Regions from separate parts of the Gilliamella sp. A7 genome, predicted to be linked through region 2. Evidence: riboswitches for the same ligand, from Rfam matches in the RefSeq annotation. Region 2 holds a riboswitch; each other region holds the start of a gene.
The links. A riboswitch is a leader RNA that binds a small molecule or an ion and turns the genes downstream of it on or off. The one in region 2 is predicted to bind thiamine pyrophosphate.
Positions count from the first base shown of each region.

Region 1: it holds a riboswitch for thiamine pyrophosphate, as region 2 does, so the genes downstream of both, tenA (thiaminase II) here and thiM (hydroxyethylthiazole kinase) in region 2, are expected to answer to the same signal.
Region 3: it holds a riboswitch for thiamine pyrophosphate, as region 2 does, so the genes downstream of both, thiB (thiamine ABC transporter substrate binding subunit) here and thiM (hydroxyethylthiazole kinase) in region 2, are expected to answer to the same signal.

Region 1 covers NZ_NASN01000010.1:12,835-19,991, forward strand. Annotated here, with positions in the region: gene allE ((S)-ureidoglycine aminohydrolase) at 1-199, shown strand, start outside; gene B6D18_RS04320 (carbamate kinase) at 240-1,142, shown strand; gene allD (ureidoglycolate dehydrogenase) at 1,194-2,243, shown strand; gene asnA (aspartate--ammonia ligase) at 2,812-3,804, shown strand; gene tenA (thiaminase II) at 3,874-4,536, opposite strand; TPP riboswitch at 4,588-4,677, opposite strand; gene B6D18_RS04340 (DUF1161 domain-containing protein) at 4,810-5,190, opposite strand; gene B6D18_RS04345 (hypothetical protein) at 5,328-5,558, opposite strand; gene B6D18_RS04350 (SemiSWEET family transporter) at 6,020-6,283, opposite strand; gene B6D18_RS04355 (GNAT family N-acetyltransferase) at 6,773-7,157, opposite strand, start outside.
Region 2 covers NZ_NASN01000019.1:31,697-38,853, reverse strand. Annotated here, with positions in the region: partial or broken gene B6D18_RS06720 (sel1 repeat family protein) at 1-171, opposite strand, end outside; gene B6D18_RS06715 (heavy-metal-associated domain-containing protein) at 490-696, shown strand; gene B6D18_RS06710 (hypothetical protein) at 996-2,123, opposite strand; gene thiD (bifunctional hydroxymethylpyrimidine kinase/phosphomethylpyrimidine kinase) at 2,316-3,110, opposite strand; gene thiE (thiamine phosphate synthase) at 3,122-3,763, opposite strand; gene thiM (hydroxyethylthiazole kinase) at 3,779-4,552, opposite strand; TPP riboswitch at 4,613-4,714, opposite strand; gene trkA (Trk system potassium transporter TrkA) at 4,765-6,126, opposite strand; gene trpS (tryptophan--tRNA ligase) at 6,251-7,157, opposite strand, start outside.
Region 3 covers NZ_NASN01000015.1:30,734-37,890, forward strand. Annotated here, with positions in the region: gene thiP (thiamine/thiamine pyrophosphate ABC transporter permease) at 1-1,442, opposite strand, end outside; gene thiB (thiamine ABC transporter substrate binding subunit) at 1,456-2,454, opposite strand; TPP riboswitch at 2,495-2,603, opposite strand; gene argS (arginine--tRNA ligase) at 2,765-4,498, shown strand; gene B6D18_RS05800 (putative quinol monooxygenase) at 4,558-4,851, opposite strand; gene B6D18_RS05805 (amidohydrolase family protein) at 5,293-6,309, shown strand; gene B6D18_RS05810 (hypothetical protein) at 6,407-7,157, opposite strand, start outside.

The sequences.
Region 1 (7,157 bases), on a different contig from region 2:
TGAGACTCATGTACAAGAACATGGCGCCTACCTACTTAGCGGTGAAGGAATGTATCTACTTGATAATCAATGGATTCCAGTAAAAAAGGATGATTATATCTTTATGGGTGCTTATGCATTGCAAGCTTGTTATGCGGTAGGCCAACAACCTTTGAGTTATATCTATTCCAAAGATTGTCATCGCGATGTAAATATCTAAACAATAAACTATATTAGCTAAATATCTCAAAGGATACCATATGGAACTGATAGTTATTGCACTAGGTGGTAATGCAATTTCAAAACGAAACGAATTACTTTCTATTGATAACCAATATCAAAATATCAACAGCACCACCAAATTTATTGCAAAATTAGCCAATAAATATCGACTGGTAATTGTCCATGGCAATGGACCTCAAGTAGGATTACTTGCCTTACAAAATGCTAGTTATCCAAGCGTGCCAGCCTATCCTCTCGATGTCCTAGTTGCACAAACCCAAGGCATGTTAGGTTATATGATACAACGCAGCTTACAACAATATGAAAATATCAACCAAGTCGCCTGCGTATTAACCCAAGTTGAGGTCGACAATAACGATCCGTCATTTAAAGATCCAACCAAATATATTGGTCCTGTATATAAACCAGAAGAACAACAGAATCTACAAAATCAATATGGTTGGCAATTCAAGCAAGATGGTAAATATGTTCGTCGAGTTGTGGCATCGCCAAAACCGAAAAAAATAATTGAGCTTGATACGATAAAAGAATTGCTAAGCCAAAATACTATCGTTATCTGTAACGGCGGTGGTGGTATACCTGTAGTTAAAGATAATGCTGGTTATAAAGGTATTGAAGCTGTCATTGACAAAGATCATAGTGCCGCACAGCTCGCTATTGAATTAAAAGCTGACCATCTAATGATATTAACCGATACAGATGCAGTGTATGAAAATTGGGGTACGCCACAACAAACCGCTTTAGGTAAAGTCGATACCAAACGTATACAACCCATGGCTATTGATGATGGCGCCATGGGACCCAAAATAAAATCAGTGATTGAATTTGTTGAGCAAACAGGTAACACCGCTTATATCGGTAATTTAACCGATATTGAATCGCTATTAGCAAAAACCAAAGGTACCATTATCAGCCAATAGCACCTATAAAACTGAGCAGTAACGGATAGATAGCTTGGACAGGAGTTTAATATGAGATTAGACAGACAAACACTACATAACTTGATTGCCAAAAAGTTACATAAAGCTGGATTAACTCAAGAGCATGCCGATATCGCCGCTGATACACTGGCATTTGCCGATGCCAGAGGTATTCACTCGCACGGCGCCGTACGAGTTGAATATTACGCTGAACGGATTGCCAAAGGTGGCATGACTCCTTATCCTAATGTCACCTATAAGGAGACAGGCCCATCGTCAGCAATCTTAGATTTTGATAATGGTTGTGGATTAGTTGCTGCAAAGGTCGGTATGGATAAAGCGATAGCATTGGCGAAGAAAAATGGTGTTGCAGTAGTAGGGATTCGTCGAATGTCACACAGTGGTTCACTGTGCTATTTTACCGAGATGGCTGCCAAACAAAACTTAGTCGCCATATCCATGTGCCAATCTGATCCAATGGCTGTCCCATATGGCGGCGCTGAAGAATTTTTTGGTACCAATCCTATTGCATTTGCTGCTCCCACCAATGACGAGCGAATTGTCTCATTCGATATGGCGACCACTGTTCAAGCTTGGGGAAAAGTATTATATGCTAGATCCAAAGGTGCCCAAATTCCAGCTACATGGGCGGTTGATGAATTCGGTGAGCCGACTACTGATCCATATAAAGTAAATGCACTATTACCGATTGCCGGTGCTAAAGGTTATGGATTAATGATGATGGTTGACGTACTTTCTGGCATATTGCTTGGCTTACCATTTGGTAAAAATGTTTCATCCATGTATGCAGATTTATCCAAAGGCCGTGACCTTGGTCATCTGCATATTGTTATCAATCCTGAATATTTTATTGGCCTTGATATATTTAAACAAAGTATGTCTGCTATGCTTGACCAACTAAAACAAACTAAACCAGCCAAAGGTAATAGTGAAGTCTTCTTCCCAGGAGAACGAAGCAGAAAACGTGAAGCCGATTATCAAATAAATGGTATAGAAATTGTCGATGATATTTATAACTATTTAATTAGCGATGATATTCACTATAATCGATATGATCATAAAAATAAATTTGCGGAATAGTATCGAGGTTTAAAAACCCCTCTCCTCAAATTTTTTTATTCGCTGAGTTTCGGACGTTTTGTTGTTTGGTGGATATTTTTAAATGGCGATTACGTCCGAGCAAAGCGGGTTTACGCGAACCCTCTTTACCAACTCCCGCGGCGACCACGCAAGTGGTCACTAGGAGACTGCCTTCCGCCTTCGTTCGTTCTTAACGCAGCGGCTGTGATTTGTTCCTGACAAAACACAGCCTTGCCAAACTTCCTTGTTTGCCATGCTAATTTCACTCAGTTATCAGCACGTTGCTAAGGTCGCTAAATAAAACACACCAAACTGATTGGCAAACAATAAACTTTTATATTTAGTGTGAGCTGATTTAATAACTAAAAGGTCCTGACACTAATTATCAGCAATAGATAAAAGATAATTAGTTTGTAAAAACATCATAAATAGTTATTAGTAAAAATATATTTTAGAAGTAATTGAGATAGTTTTTGATCTTTAGTTTAAGCCAGTTAACTAAACTTGCATATTTCTGCTTTCTAGTTTAATTTAACAACACAAAATTTTTTATATTTCGAGACTAAACATGACAATATCATTTAAAGAGCAGCAACAACGAATCAATTTTGTTAAACAATTTTTTGCCGAGCAATTAGCAAATAATCTATCATTAATTGAAGTTCAAGCACCAATATTGAGTCAAATTGGTGATGGCGTTCAAGATAATTTGTCAGGTACCGAAAAAGCCGTTCAAGTTAATATTAAAAGTATTCCTAATGCACAATTCGAAGTTGTTCATTCACTAGCTAAATGGAAACGTAAAACGTTAAGTCAGCACAATTTTCCTGTTGGTGAAGGCATTTATACAAATATGAAAGCTCTGCGCCCAGATGAAGATAAACTTTCGCCTATTCACTCTGTTTATGTTGATCAATGGGATTGGGAAAAAGTGATTCGTCCCGAAGATCGCAATTTAGCTTATTTAAAACAAACGGTTGAAAAAATTTATAGTGCAATTAAAGCGACTGAAAAAGCAGTCTCTGAAAAATATCATTTATCACGTTTTTTACCCGAAACAATTACCTTTATGGATAGTGAACAACTGTTAAAACGTTATCCAAATTTATCACCGAAAGAGCGTGAAAATGCAATTACCAAAGAGTTAGGCGCCGTATTTTTAATTGGTATTGGTGGTGAATTATCAAATAACGAAAAACATGATGTACGTGCTCCTGATTATGATGATTGGAGTAGTGATAATGAAATGGGTTCAAAAGGCTTAAATGGTGACATTTTAGTTTGGAATCCTGTTTTAAATAGTGGTTTTGAAATCTCATCAATGGGAATCCGTGTCGATCCGGAAACCTTAAAACGGCAATTAAAACTGACTAATAATGAAGATCGCCTACAATATGCGTGGCATAAAGCATTAGCTAATGGCGATTTTTTACAAACAATTGGTGGTGGAATTGGCCAATCACGATTAACCATGTTACTTTTACAGCAACAACATATTGGCCAAGTACAAGCAAGTGTTTGGGACGATGCCACCAAACAAGATTATTCAAAACTACTTTAATTTAAACATTGTTTAAATATAGTTCAAATTCAGCATACTTTACCCATAGTGGTAAAGTATGTTTGTTATTTAAAAGCTTTTATCTAATCCCATTTGCCAGAAACCAATTTCAAGTTTAGTTGCTTGCCTGAATAATTTTTTTAAATGTTCAATGCGACTAGCATCTAAATTTACTAAGCGCTGATCAATCCACTCAATTTCATTTTGCATTGTTTGTTGGAATTCCTTACTAGCATACATGTTAACCCAACTGTTATATCTATTGTTGTTAGCATCATACCAATGTTGTTTGGTTAGCCAATCAGCAATCATACCGTAACCAATTAAACAAGGCGCTAATACAATATGCAAATCTAATGTATCTCCATGTAATCCGACATCCAACACATAACCCGTATATTCACTATTTGCTTTGGCTTCAGTTAATAGGTTAAGTTCGTTCTCAGTTATTTTCCACTTTTTACAATATTCAATATGTAAGTCTAGTTCAACTTCAACAATTGCTTTCAAGCTATTTAAAGATTGTTTGATTTCAGCCAGATCATGACTTTTATACACTGCTAATCCCCATGCTCGGGAAAAATTGATAAGAAAAAGATAATCTTGTTTTAAATAGTGTTGAAAGCAGGCAATATCCAATGTTCCTTTACCTAATTGTTGAATAAACTCATGTTGAATATAGTTATCCCAATCACTTTGGCATGATTCAATAAGTGAATAAAATGACGGCATGATGAATCCTTTTTATAAAAATTAGTTATTAAGGAGTACAACAGACTTTCAGAAAAGCGTGTTTTATACTCCCTTCGTCGGTACTAACCGAATCAGGTTCAACGGGTATAATCTCAGCCTAAGGCACCCCGGATAAATACAGATCAATAATAGCTCAGAAAAATAAATAACAATTTTTGTAAAAATAATAATTTATTAACCGTTACTATTTATTCAAATGTTCTTCATTAATTAACCGATTGATCTTCTATAACTATAACGAATAATCAATAATTATTCTTTCTTAGAGTCTATTTGCTGATTATCTTCTGAAGATGGCGCTACTATTTCTTGTTGAGAAGATTTCTCTAATTCAGCTTTTTCGGCTTGCTGATTAGAAATTGAAGACTCTTGTTGTTTTGCTTCAGCTGTTACCGAATTATCTTGTGAACGAACATATCCTATCTTTTGTTGACCACGATCACACGATCCGACAATTTTACCTGCAACGCCTTGCTCAGCTTGCTCTGATAGAACTAAATTTAATTGAAAACTATTTTCATCAATACCATTGTTTTTGATTTTCTCAGCAATACTGGCACTAATTTCTTCACAATTGGAAGCTGCGACAATCATTGGAATACCTAACAAAAAAGCCATGACTGTCTTTCTCATACCCTTTCCTATAGATTCTAAATGATAAGTCTCACTGTATTGTAAAACAATTGATAAAACTGTCTATAACGTTATAAACATTACGATAAATAAATTTTATCAATTTATTAAAGAAGTTAGCACAAGATTTTAACCAATTAATCTTGCTTATGTTGACTTTCAAGTACTTTCAATTTATCTAAAACCCAACAACGAATATCGGCTAATTCAGCTTCAGACAATCGATTAACAAAATCTCTTTTTTCATGAAGTTGTTTACGATCTTCTTCAGTTAAAACAACCCCTTTTAAATTTAATAATACTTCTTTACGGTACATAGAATAGATAAAATCTTTTATCAAATCGTCAGAAAGATTAATGTTAGTCATTTTGATTTCCTCATTTTATATTTTTAACGCTCATACGATTAAGTCGACATTTAAATTAATAACATCACCACTCAATATAAAAGAGTATTAAAAGATAAACTCTATTTAATAAACAGCCGGATCTCCAATATAATCGAATCGCAAATAGATGACAATGATTGAATCAAATAACACAAACTAAAACTTTTTCATTTATTCAAAACGAACTTGTGAATTATTCACTTAATTATTTGATAAGTATTTAACAAACCTGTTGATAACTCTATAACAAATTGATATTTAAAGATTTAACCACAAGGTTAAAATTTAATCTGTAATAGAAAGACCTATTTTTGAAAATAAACACTCTATATTTGTCAACAGAAATCATCTAACAATTTGATGAAATTTTGATAAAAAAATACAGCATAAGGTTTAAATTATGCTGTATTGAAATAATACAAAAAAGTATAACAATATATTTACAATGCCGTAAAAAACGCAATTAAACCAAACAAAACACCAGGGGAATTAGCTATAGCAATCGGCCAATCTTTTTTAGGTTGTAATAATCCATAACAAACCCATAATGAACAGTTAATTGCTGCTGCTAATGGTTGAGTTGGATTGGTTTTAAAACCATGAAGATTGTCGATAATTTGTGGGATATATGACACATACATGCCTAATGATGCAATCGTTGCAACGACGCCTAAATAATGGAAAGCTTTAGGGGAAAGATTCAAGATCAACCTACCTGCTTAAATGTGAATGGAGGAATTAATCTATCATAGATAATCAGCGAGTTAAACCTTGTGCTACCTAGCTTTTAGACAATTTTATGTAAATAAAATGACAAAAAATAGCTGGCAAAATCAGTAATCTTTTGAAAATAAAAAATAAAAGATTTGCTTTGCCAAATTCGATTGCTGAATTTTTTGCTTTTATATTACCGTTAAACTTAACAAGCAGTGTACAAAGAATTGATTACGACATTAGCAGTGCTGAAAACTGAGTGAGGTTAGCATGATAAACATGGATGTTTGACAAGGTTGTATTTTGTCAGGAACAAATAACAGTAAAGCATGAAATTTGCGTCTAAAACAGGGAAATGGCGATAAATAGTCACTTATTTAGGGGGATTTAGGTCTAAATATAAGCCCAAATGCCTCAAAAAAGCGCGGTTAGGAATTTAGTTTAAGTGAAGCTTTACCATACAAAGATCTCAATAAAAATCAAAGTGTTTTATACATATGGTAATTTATCAGTATCTGATTTTTTCTGTATATTTTGTTAGCCCGCTTTATTATAAAACCCCATTTTTGGAAAATTGGCATGGCCACTTTTGAAGCATCTACACTTAATTGTGAAAAATTTTTCTGGTGGGCTAAGTCAAGCACATGGTCATAGAGTTTTCTAGCTACGCCACGCTTTTGAAAGTCAGGATGCACATAAAAACAGTCTATGTAACCATCATCTTTAAGTTCAATAAATCCCACAAGGCGTGAGCCAAAGATAGCCAGCCAAGGCTGAGTGTTATCTAAACGTTTTAGCCACATCTGATAATCTGGTGGTGTTGGGCACCATGCTTCTTGCTCTGCTTTGCTATAAATATCGGTA
Region 2 (7,157 bases):
GGTTGACGGGTAAATAGTATAGTCCATGGTTATATTTTCTGTATCAACAAAACCAAAGTCTCTATCTTGTTTAAATAAATGATGAAAATATAAAAAATAACTACCAATAGCCATAATAATGCTGATTGCCAATAATATTTTCAACTTTGATTGTTTCACTTTATTATTCATTCTCAATTCCATTTGCTAAAATATGCGATAGCCTAATCGGCCATAATTTGCTAGTTTTAAGTTTATTTACTAGCATAATTCAAAAGATTAAGGTTTAGGATGGAAATCATCAATTTGCTTTTCCCAACGATTATAATTCCAATCAATATTTATCAACCCTAGCTTATATCCATTTTGTTGAATACAAAATTTATTTTTTTTGTCGGCTTATTAGCGTAATATAATTATTATACTTAGCAAGCATTTTTATTTCAGTTAGGGAATACCCTAATTTTGCTGCATAACCATCTGGAACTATTTAATAACCAAAAGGGGGTAATGATGAAATTAATAGTTGATAATATGAGTTGCCAACATTGTGTTAAAACCATCACTAAAGCAATTAATGATATTGATCCTAAGGCGAAAGTTACTGTTGATTTAGCTAAGCATGAAGTTGATATTGACGGAGGTACTATCTCGCAAGAAGCGGCAATTGCGGCAATTAATGAAGCGGGATTTGAGTTTGTCGGTATTGCTTATTAACAGTATTTAGCGTTATTAAATTTTAGACGATTATGATTATCGCCTAAAGCTTAGAGAGTATTTTTATCAAATCATCTATTAACAGTTTTTGTATACTTCATCGACTTGGATTGTTGATGAAGTATATCTATGTGTCAATTTAGTATATCCTTCACCTAAAAAACATTTGCTTGTCTTTCGTATTTATAAAAAGTGAATTCAGGTTGATATTTATAGCTTATAAAAAACTTTTACCAAACATTTTAGTCTTAAGTAGCTCATCAAAATGTAGTGAGTTCACAGTTATATTTAAGCAGCAATTAATCAAAATCTTTATCAAGTTCATTTTCGTTAATACAGAAATTCATTTCTTTCTGAGAACATTGACGGGAAACTTTAGGATCTTTGCCCTCATAATTTCTAAAAAATTGGTATTCTTTATAAATACAGGCTGAATTTGTTAAAGTATAATTGCCATTTTTTGGTATAAACCGATAGGTTTCATTTAAAATAACTGCAGAATAGTTATTTATTTCGCAAATTTTTTTCCTTTTTGCTATTTTTTTGCTGGGATCAAAATCGATGTAACGACCATCTAAATTGAGATAAATAAACTCTTTTTTCTTCTCATCATAAGAATAGTACCGATAAATGATAGGTCCATCTTCCATATCATCAACGGCTCTGGCTATATAAAAATCATTATAATTACCATCAAAATTGTAGTCTATTTCTATGCCATTGTGATCAAAAAAATCTGGTGCAAAACGATAGCTATCATCTATATGGTTAACCGCACCTACTGAATATTCACCCAAAAAGTCAAATCCTTCTAAATTATTGATAGTTTGAAATAATTGGTCATTTTTTTTACTATAAATATTTAAACCTGTTGGTTTCAATCCTTGACCTTTTTTATAGGAAAGTATCATTTTAAAATAAAAATCATCTGTCGATCTTTTTTGTAATAACTCTATATTGTTAATTTCTTCATTCTTAATAGGAAAAGAAATATAATCATAATCATGAAAATCTAAATCGACATCATATTTATCAATATTTGCTTTAAAATAGTCAGATTCAATTCCTGATATTAACCAGTCGATTCCTTGTAAATTAGTTATAGTTTGAAGTAATTGACCACTTTTCTTACTATAAATATTTATACTAGTTGGTTTCAATCCTTGACTTTTTTTATAGGAAAGTAAAATTTTAAAGTAAAAATCAACAGTCGATCTTTTTTGTAATAACTCTATGTTGTTAATTTCTTCATTCTCAATAATAATATCGAGATCACCGCCATCTTTAAAATTTAATTCGACATCATATTTATCGATATTTGCCTTAAGAACATCTAAGTCAATTGCTAATACCAAACAAGGGAAAAACAAAACAACAGCGATAAGATATTTTATATAAACCATATTATTATAATCTTTTAATTCCATTTAATATTCCTGCAATGTTTATCAGAGTATAAATTAATTCTTATTAAAAATTAATTTAAAATTGTTTCAAAATACATTATCTCATTTAAAACACAACTTAATTAGTAATTTATTTAATTACATTTTTATTACTATTTTCTATAAAATTTTTAGCAAAATAAATAGTTAGTTACTAAAATTGAATATTTGTAGTTACCACCATTGATAAAAATGGTGAGTAGGTCCAATTCCTTTACCAATTTTCAAACTATCTGCATGTTCAATAGCTCCTTGTAGGTAGTTTTTGGCTTGTTTAACCGCTTCTTCAAGATTATGTTTCGGTAACAATGCTGCAATTGCCGCAGAGAGTGTGCAACCTGTACCATGGGTATTTTTAGTGGCGATTCTCGGTGAAGTCATTCTGATAATTTTATTGTCAGTGATTAGATAATCAGGACTTTCTTGACTTGGCAAATGTCCACCTTTCATTAATACTGCCTGACAGCCTAATTTTAGTAACTCATAACCTTGTCGTTGCATTTCATCTTCGTTTTTAGCCTCCTGACAATCAAGCAAAGCAGCAGCTTCGGGAAGGTTAGGGGTAATGATGGTAGCTAACGGTAATAATAGCTCTCGAATAGCAGAAATGGCATCAGCTTTTAACAATGGATGTCCGCCTTTAGCAATCATTACGGTATCAAGCACAATATTGGCAATAGGATGATTGTTTAATAGCTGATGAACCGTAGTAACAATCTCTTTATTCATTAGCATGCCAATTTTAACACTATCAATGTAGATATCTTGATACAGCGTATTAAACTGTGCTTCAATAAATTCAGAGGGAATGGCATGTACACCATTAACGCCTTGTGTACTTTGTGCGGTTAATGCGGTGATCACTGACATACCATAAGCACCAAGTGCTGAAAATGCTTTTAAGTCAGCTTGAATACCTGCGCCACCACTAGGGTCACTGCCTGCTATTGTTAATGCAACTGTTGTCATGATTTGGTTTCCTATTTTGCCAGTTTTATTTTACTGATTAGGTCGGATGTCGCTTTGGCAAGATTAGCTTGTCCGCATATTGCCGACACAACGGCAATACCTTCAATGCCAGTTTGGATTACTTCGGTTAAATTATTCACGCCGATACCACCGATCGCTACGGCAGGGCATTGTTTCGCTTTAACCAGTTCTTTCAATTGAGCAATGCCAGTCGCAGCTGCGGCATCCTTTTTGGTTGCGGTTGGATAGATAGGCCCTATGCCAAGATAATCAACTAAATGCCAAGGAACATTCTCTAGTTGTGATCGATTTGAAACTGAAAGTCCTAACCATTTGTCTGTGCCAATTAAGCGTCGAGTAACGTCGACCGGTAGATCGCTTTGTCCTATATGCACACCATCGGCATCAATGGCTAAAGCAATATCAACATGGTCATTGATAAATAGCGGAACTTGGGTACGACTTAACACTTCTTTGAGCGCTTGTGCGGCGTCATACCAATTTTTACCAGAGTATTCTTGTTCTGAACGTAGTTGCACTGCGGTAACACCATTCTCAACGGCAATTTTGGTAGTAGTGACCATGCCATCTATACCGCCACATAATAACGGATCGAGGACTAAATAGAGAGTTAAATCAAGTTGCTTTTTCATCAAACATCCTTATTTTTAGTTTTGATTGAATCGTGAAAGATGATCAATAACCGCAATGGCGAAACTACCTAACCCTTGCTGTTTATTAGCGAGCTGTCCTGCTTTTTTCATCATAAAACAAGCTGTTGCGGTAGCGGTTAAACGATCACTAGTGGTTGCAATAAATGCTGCTACCATCGCAGATAACGAACAGCCGGTGCCGGTTACTCTAGTTAAAGCGATATCGCCACCGACAATGCTATAAATTTGTTCACCATCTGTGACATAATCTATCTCACCTGTTATTGCGACAATGGTTTGATATTTTTTTGCTAATAGTATTGCTGCATTTAATGCGGAATCGGTAGAGTCAAGTCCATCAGGCCCTTTCGATGATGATTGTTGACCACTCAATGCGAGAATTTCAGAGGCATTTCCTCGAATAACACTTGGTCTAAAAGTTATCAATTGTTTGGCAACTTCAGTGCGATATTTAAGTGCCGCACCAACCGCTACAGGATCCAGTACCCATGGTGTCTGTGTTTGTTCAGCTTTTGCTGCAGCTAACAACATACTATTTGCACTGTGCTCATCAATGGTACCAATATTAATTAATAAACTACTAGCAATAGTTACAAAGTCCTCAACTTCTTGTTTCGCAACGACCATTGCTGGCGAAGCACCAATGGCTAATAAGACATTGGCGGTAAAATTCTGTACAACATCATTGGTAATGCAATGGACTAATGGTCGTTTTTGTTTAACTTGTTCAATAAAGGGAATGGCATCATTGTTTTGAAATAACTGAATGGTAGACATATTCTTTCCTTATTTATTATTGATATTAAGGGAAGAATGTGTCAAAACGGATAATTAAGACGAAGACTTCCCTACGCTGGTATGAGCCAGATCAGGTTCAACGGGTAAAATCTCAGTTTTTTGTAGTAACAAAAAACACCCCGAGTCAAAAAACAATTAATAAAAACAGTTTTATTATGTACTGAGTTTATATTTTATACAAGCTATTGTAATAATCTTTCGATATCGCTAATAGATCGTCTATCTGGTAAGAAAATGATTAAATGATCACCATCTTCGATCATTAAATCGGTATTAACAATAATCACATCTTCACCACGCACTACAGCACCAATAGTAGCCCCTGAAGGTAATTTTAGACTGTTAATATTTTTACCTACTAATTTAGAATTTTCAGTATCACCACGAACAATCACTTCGACAATTTCCGATTCACCCTGCCGTAGTGAGACAACTTTTACTACGCCATTTTGCCTTACATGACTAAGTAATTCTGAAATAGTGGCATGTTGTGGTGAAATGGCAATATCAATCACACTATCGTTTATTAACTCTAAATAAGCTTGTCGTTGAATAAGTACGATGACTTTTTTTGCTCCCATTCTTTTGGCAAGCATTGACGACATAATATTTGATTCATCATCACTCGTTACTGCAACAAAAAGGTCGGTAAGTTCCACTTGTTCTTGCGATAATAGCTCTTGATCCGATGATTCACCATGTAATACGGTAGTATTAACTAACTGCTCGGCAATTAATTCTGCTTTTTCGGCATTACGTTCAATCAATTTAACTTGATAATCGTTTTCTAATCGCTTAGCTAAAGCAACAGCAATGCCGCCACCACCACTAATGATTATTCGTTTATAAGGCTTTTCTAACCGTTGTAATTCACTGGTTACCGCTTTGATGTTAAGCGGTGGGGTAATAAAGTAAACCATATCCCCAGCTTCAATCAAGGTTGAACCAATCGGACGAATAAAACGATTTTTACGATAAATAGCCACCACCCGAGCTTCAACATGAGGTAAATGTTCTTTTAGCTCTGATAATTCACTACCCACCAATGCACCACCGTAGTAAGCTGTGACGGCAACTAAGCAGACTCGATTATCATAAAATGAGGCAAATTGTAGTGCGCCAGGATATTGCACTAGCTGGCTGATATGATTGGTAATTAGATTTTCTGGGGCAATAATATGATCGATGTTAATACAATCTTTATTAAAAAACGAGTATCTTTCATCATTATATTCAGGCGCCCGAATTCGTGCTACTTTTTGAGGGATATTGAACATTACATGCCCAATTTGACAAGCCATCATATTGACTTCATCTGAATTGGTAACAGCGACTAACATGTCGGCAGATTCTGCACCAGCACTTTCTAATACTTGTGGATAAGATGATTTTCCACAAATAACTTGTAAATCAAAACGTTCTTGCAATGATTGCAACTTGTCATGATCTTCATCTACAACTGTCACATCGTTCTGTTTTTCAGTAACCAGATATTCGGCAAGAGCACTACCTGTTTGACCTGCACCAAGAATGATAATTTTCATAACTAACCTATGATAATCAAAAAGGCTTCAACGGCATTTATCATTAATAAAAACGATAATGCTTTTAGTCATTAAAGCCAATTGATATTGTTTAGCGTTAATTGCAATCTAGTTTTACGGTTAACTATACAAAACCAATTGCGTCATAAACTTTTTTCAACGTTGGCTCTGCTTTTGCACGAGCTTTTTGTGCACCTTCTTGCATAATTTTCAGAAGATAATTTTCATCATCACGATACTGATGATATTTCGCTTGTAAACCAGTTAACATATCAATAACTTGATTTGCGACCTCAGTTTTTAGATGGCCGTACATTTTACCTTCGAATTCTTTCTCAAGTTCAGCAATAGGTTTACCCGTAATACCGGTTAAGATATCTAACAGATTTGATACACCCGCTTTATTTTTTAAATCATAACGTACGACTGGTGGTTCATCAGAATCGGTCATTGCCCGTTTAATTTTCTTCTCAACATCTTTTGGATTTTCAAGTAAACCAATAACATTATTGCGATTTTCATCTGATTTAGACATTTTTTTGCTAGGATCTTGTAACGACATAACCCGTGCGCCAACTTTAGCAATAAATGGTTCCGGAACAGTAAATATATCGCCATAAAGGGCATTAAAACGCATAGCAATATCGCGAGAAAGTTCAAGATGTTGTTTTTGGTCATCACCAACGGGAACTAAATTAGCTTGATATAACAAAATATCGGCAGCCATTAACACTGGATAATCAAAAAGCCCAGCATTTATATTTTCTGAATGACGAGAAGATTTATCTTTAAATTGTGTCATACGACTAAGTTCACCAAAATAGGTATAACAGTTTAATGCCCAACCTAATTCAGCATGTGCAGGCACATGGGATTGCACAAAAATAGTACTTTTTTGTGGATCAATACCACAGGCTAGATAAAGTGCTAATGTATCAAGTGTTGCTTTACGTAACTTATTAGGATCTTGGCGTACCGTGATCGCATGTTGATTGACGATACAATAAACGCAATCATATTCATTTTGTAAA
Region 3 (7,157 bases), on a different contig from region 2:
ACTGACTGCCCACCAAATAAGGCAATTACACCAAAATCGCCCAATGACAATATGCCAGCAAATGCAAAACTCATTAATATTGTTCTTCTTAACCCTCTAAAATCAATTAGATAAAAGTGAGTTAAACCATTAATATTCAGTGATTGGGTAAGTCGCCAATATCGAGCGGTAATATCATACATTGGTACGGCAAGATTTTTTATAATAAATGGTAACGCCATCAATCCATTACAAACCATCATCAATAAGCAGATAAAAATGGCATTATTACTATAGTCAAATAGTAATAAAAATAATCCTGATGCCAATACCATACTTGGTATGGCTAGAATAAGTGATGCAATTAATAATAGTCCATTACTCAATCGAGGTTGTCTATTTATCAGTAATCGACTATTGGTCCAAAGTAATAGTAACCCCAGTATCATGGCAATAATTGATGAACCAAAAGCAATAATGATTGAAAAAAGTAAAGCTTGCTGTAATGAAAAGGTCAACAATGAGAATTGAAAGAAATAGATACCTTGAAACAGGATAGTCAGCATAGGTAACAATATAAATAATCCACCGATCAAAATTAGCACTGAACTAACAATTTTTAATCCTTTGGGTAAAGGTAAACGATAGTCTGTTTGAGTAAAGTTTACCGTTAATTTTTTATCGATTCTGTTTATCTTTTGCATTAATCCAATGAAGGCAATACAACAAACTAGTTGTAAACAGGCAAGTAATGCTGCTTGTAACAGATCAAAATCACGAATTGCTTGATAAATAGCAACTTCAAGCGTGGTATATTTAGGCCCGCCACCTAATGCTAAAACAATGGCAAAACTTGAAAAACATAACATAAAAATTAATGCCGCCATAGGTAATATTTGTCTACGCAGTAATGGCCATTCAATAATCTTAAAAAAAGTTACACTGGTAAAATTTAATTGTGCAGCTAAATGTTTTTGTTCAATAGGTACGCTTTGTAAGGTTTGATAAAATAGGCAGCAGGCATAAGGGAAATTCAGGAATACATGCGCCAATAAAATGCCTTGTAAACCATAAATTGAAAATGAGAATGGTATCTGTAATATTTGGCAGACACTAGATAATAAACCTTGTCGCCCGTAAACCGATAGTAAACCAGTCACAACAACTAGTGTTGGTAATATAAAGGTAATAGGCATCATCTTCAATAACAACTTTTTACCTTTAAAATCCACTAAAGATAATGCCTTAGCCATTAATATGGCTGCGATTAGTGATAATAATGTCGACAATACAGCTTGGTAAAAAGTTATCCATATAATATGCAATATGTAACTATCAAAATAGATGCTTAAATTTCCTGACTGCAAGGCAAATTTCCAGATAGCGAGAAGTGCTGAACTTAATATGATTAAAATTAAACTAGCAGCACTGATACCTGGTAATAACGATCTGAATTTTAACATTAATAATACTTAACTATTTACTTATTGCTGACTGCCACTCACGAATCCAACCTTTTTGATGTTTTTCAATCTCTTCCGGTGTAAATTCTAGCGATTTATCAATGGTATTAATTTGCTTATAAGCATCGGGTAGATCCGTCTTAATAATTGGATACATCACATTTTTTTCAGCAAATTGACGTTGTATCTCAGGTGTTAGCAAGTAACGTAAAAATTGTCGAGCTAAATCAGCTTTTTGGCTATATTTAATGATGCCAGCCACTTCGACTTGGCGATAGTGACCTTCAGCAAAAATCGCGGCGGCGTAGCTATGATTATTTTCATTAATAATATGTGCTATCGGCGATGTGCTATAACTTAATACCAAATCCGCCTCATCTTTTAAGAACATACCATAGGCTTCACTCCAACCTTTAGTTACTGTGACCGTATGTTTAGCCACTTGTTGCCATGCATTTGCCGCCTCGTCACCATAGACCTTTTTCATCCAAAACAATAAACCTAGTCCTGGAGTGCTGGTTCTAGGATCTTGATAAATGATTTTCCAATTAGCTTGGTTTTCGACCAATTCATGTAATGAATGAGGAGGATTTTTAATCTTATCTTGATTATAGATAAAAGCGAAATAGCCAAAATCGTAAGGAATAAAACTATCATCCCACCAATCAGTATTGAGGTTATCGGGTTTACTAATTTGATGCGGAATTAAAATATCCGCTTGCTTGGCTTGTGCTAATAGATTGTTATCTAATCCTAAAATAACATCAGCATTTGTTTTGTCGCCTTCAAGGCGAATGCGATTTAAAACAGATACACCATCCCCCAATGTGACAACATCAAGTTGGCAATTACATTGCGCTTCGAAGCCTTTTTTAATTGCTTCACCCGGCCCCCATTGTGACATAAATGAGTTGTAACTATAAACAGTTAGAGTTGGTTGTTGTGCATTTGCTAAATGACTAAATAGTGAAAATGAAAATATAACAGATAGTAAAAAGTTTTTACGAAACATTTTGCCTCCAAAGTAATGTGTAAAAGACAAAAGGTTTGAGTAGATATAATAACTCAAATCCCTCCGCTGGCATTATCCAGTTCAGGTTCGACGAGTTATGTCAGTTTTTCTGACACTCTCAGCCCTTCAGGGCACCCCGTTGAGAACGATGAATAGTTTAGTAGTAGCAAATAGAATTGTAAACAAGCGATGTGTTGATAAATACAAATTTATACAAATTAAAACACGGTAAGATTATAGGCAATCAGTGACAATTGTTGTGTTTGTCGGTATTATATGCCTCATTTTATGATTATTGATTAGGTACAATGTGAACATTCAACAACTATTAACGCAACGAGTTTCGCAAGCAATGATTATGGCTGGTGCAGATAAAAACTGTGATGCTTTAATCAAGCAATCAGCCAAAGTTCAATTTGGTGACTATCAAGCAAATGGTATCATGGCTACCGCTAAAAAATTGGGTATGCCACCACGCGCATTGGCAGAAAAAGTATTACAACATCTGGATATTGAAGATATTGCCGATAAAGTAGAAATTGCTGGACCGGGTTTTATTAATATCTTTTTAAAAAATAGTTGGATTGCCGAGCAGAACGAAGTAGCATTAAGTAGCGATAAATTGAATATCACCTTACCGGCTAAACCACAAACTATTGTGGTTGATTACTCAGCACCAAACGTAGCAAAAGAGATGCATGTTGGTCATTTACGCTCAACGATTATTGGTGATGCGAGTGTTAGAGTCTTAAATTTTCTTGGCCACAATGTGATTCGAGCTAATCACGTTGGTGATTGGGGAACCCAATTTGGTATGTTAATCGCTTACCTTGAAAAAATGCAAAACGAACAGGCCCACGATATGGATCTATCGGATCTAGAATCTTTTTATCGTGCAGCAAAAAAACATTATGACGAAGATGAAGTCTTTGCTGAAAAAGCCCGTAATTATGTCGTTAAGCTTCAAGGTGGTGATGAGTATTGCCGTGAAATGTGGCGAAAACTGGTTGATATTACCATGACGCAAAATATTGCCACATATAAACGACTCAATGTCACACTTTCACTAGAAGATACCATGGGTGAAAGTATCTATAACAGTATGCTTCCGGGCATTGTTGCCGATCTTAAACAGAAAAAATTAGCCGTTGAAAGTGAAGGCGCTATCGTTGTGTTTTTAGATGAGTATAAAAATAAAGAAGGCGAACCAATGGGTGTTATCATCCAAAAACGAGATGGTGGTTATCTTTATGCAACAACCGATATTGCTTGTGCCAAATACCGTTATGAAACGCTACACGCGGATCGTATTTTATATTATACCGATTCACGCCAACACCAACATTTAGAACAAGTTTGGGCGATTGTACATAAAGCAAAATATGTCCCAGAATCTTTAAAACTTGAACATCATATGTTTGGTATGATGTTAGGTAAAGATGGTAAACCATTTAAAACGCGTTCAGGTGATACCGTTAAACTAAATGATTTACTCGATGAAGCAACTGAGCGAGCAGCAACATTAATTAAAAGCAAAAATCCTGATCTTTCTGATACCGAGCTGGCTCAAGTGGTTGATGCAGTTGCCATTGGTGCGGTTAAATATGCTGATCTATCCAAAAATAGAACGACTGATTATGTATTTGATTGGGATAATATGCTGTCATTTGAAGGCAATACAGCGCCTTATTTACAGTATGCCTATACCCGTGTACTTTCAGTATTTAAAAAATCAAATATCAATGAAGACAATCTAGATGGTCATATCGATTTAGGTACTGAAAAGGAACGCGCATTAGCAATTCGTTTGAATCAATTTGATGAAACAATCACAACTGTTGCCGCCGAAGGTACGCCACATGTTCTTTGTGCGTATCTGTATGATATCGCTACCCTATTTTCAAGTTTTTATGAACACTGCCCTATTTTGGCCGCAGAAAATGAAAGTTTAAAAGTTAGCAGATTGAAACTGGCCTTATTAACAGCCAAAACGCTTAAAACGGGTTTAGATATGCTTGGCATTAAAACCGTTGACAAAATGTAAGCTTATTTGCCACCGATATGATTAAATATCGGTGGTTTTGTTGGTATTTAGTTATCCGCTTAGACATCAACCTGTTTAGCTATACAAATCGATAATCCATCAACCTGCTCCTTGGCAAAATTAGCAAATTCAACAAAATGTGGCGTTGTATTATGTAAGTCAATCGCCTGCTGTGATTGCCATGTTTCTACTACTATATAAATATTGGGATTCTCAATACTTTGATTCAGCTCATACCGAACACAACCATGTTCAGCTCGACTACCGATAACTAATCGTTTAAATATAGGTTTAAATGCTTCATGATACTCTGGTTTTATCGTAATGGTGGCAATAATGTTTAGTTGTGACATATTCTACCCTTATAAGTAAACTTGTTTTGTAATGATTGAAATCCTACTGTTAAGAATAAACAGCTTTTAATAATCATGCTAATCTCATTTTTTCGACCACTATACTTATTATTAAATAGTAAGTTAGGCATATGTAATTTAATAGTTTACTCTTTGAAATTATAAATAGACTTTTTTTAGTTTGAAAAATCTAAAAAATAATACTTTAACCTTTTCATTTATTTAAATATTTTTAAAATTAAAATACTTGATCTTAACAATGAATCCATTAAAATCTTTCCCACTTCGGAAAAATAATAAAGTGTAAACTTCCATGACAACTTGTGTTTTCATTGCTATAAGAAATATCCTAACAGGTTTATTTTGATCCTCCTTTTTGGGGGATTTTTTTTATCCATTTTTTATTAAAACTTAATAGTAACCAAATTTTAGAGGCGCATTATGACCGATAATAAACAAATGTTATCAACTAGTCGAGATCAGAGCTTGAAAGCATATTTGATGAACAAAATTAAACAAAATGGTGGTTGGGTTAATTCACATATGCATGCTGATCGTGCTTTTACTATCACTGTAGATAGTTTTGATGTCTACCAAAAACAGACTTTAATTGAAAAATGGGACACGCTTGATAAAGTGAAAGCAGCAATGACCGAAGATGATTATTATCGGCATTTTAGCATGGCGGTTGAACGCATGATTGAACAAGGTGTTACTGCCATGGGTTCATTTGTTGACATTGATCCGATTGCCGAAGAGCGAGCAATTAGAGGTGCGCTACGAGCTCGTGAAACATATAAAAACGATATTACGATTAAATTAGTCAATCAAACTCTTAAAGGAGTCATTGATAAAGAAGCCCGATACTGGTTTGATAAAGGTGCTGATTTAGTAGATATTATTGGTGGTTTGCCGCGTCGAGATGAGCGAGATCATGGTGATGGAATGGGATTAAAACATTTAGATGTGTTAATGCAAACCGGTAAAGCATTAGGCAAAATGGTACATGTCCATGTTGACCAGTTTAACTCATCAGATGAAATCGAAACCGAGCAACTTACTGATAAAACCATTGAGCATGGTATGCATGGTCGCGTGGTGGCTATTCATAGTATTTCAATTACCGCTCATAGTTTAGAATATCGTCAAAAACTCTACCAAAAAATGAAAGAAGCTAAAATGATGGTAATTGCTTGCCCATTTGCTTGGATCGATAGCCCGCGCCGTGAAGAACATGGCCCTACCCGCAATTCATTAACGCCAGTCGATGAACTTGCTGCCGCCGGGATACCTGTTGCTATTGGAACAGATAACGTCAGTGATTATATGTTACCTTTTTCAACCGGTAATATGTGGGAAGAGCTTAAATTATTAGTCACTGGCTGTCGTTATACAGATTTAGATAATGTGGTAAATGTTGCCACCAAAAATGGGCGTATGGTATTAGGCATTGAATAATTGTCTGATTAAAAATTTAACTGAGATTTAATCATCTTTAAAAATAAAAATCCCACCCAGAGAATAACTGAGTGGGATTATATTTATTGATTATTATTTATAATTGATGAATTGCTGAAGAAAGCCTAGAAAGGTAATTGCTAAGACTTGATTTTATATCATCTTCTGCTTGTTGTCTTAATTCACTACGAGAATAGTAATTACCGTCTGTACTATCAAATTCGTAACTAGGTTTATCACCGGTGTAGGTATACTTAACTTGTCTTGAACTTTTTTCAGCTGAAAATCTGTCATAATAACCACTTAATCCAGAAATATTTACGCTAAGGTTTAAACTATAATTATTTACTAATGTTTCAGTTTGTAAATTATATTCTTTTTCACCATTCTTTTTAGTGTCATTTGTTACTGAACCACCATCATCCGAATATCTCTCTTCTTCGCTAAGATTAATAGTAATGTCACTATTTCTGCTGTTGTTAACTAATATAATAGCATCATCATTTTTGAAATAATCTTCAACAAAATTAGAAAATGAATTTGTATTACCAGTCACATATAATCTTTTTTTACCTTGGTCAGCATAGCTTATTGCTTTTTGTTGCGAATCTCGATAATTACCATACTTTGCATAAGTATTCGCGGCATGTTGATAATCTTTTGCTGCTTGTCGATATTGATAACTTTGAGTCGCATTTTTAGCTATTTTTTCACCTTGAGAATAAGAATCAAACGCTTCTTTTTTTCTTGCTTTTTTTTCATAGTAAAGAGTTAATTTTTCAGTATCTTTGTAATGTCCTAATGGCTTATAAATAAAACTAATAGTTCTAAAACAAGCTAGCGCTGCA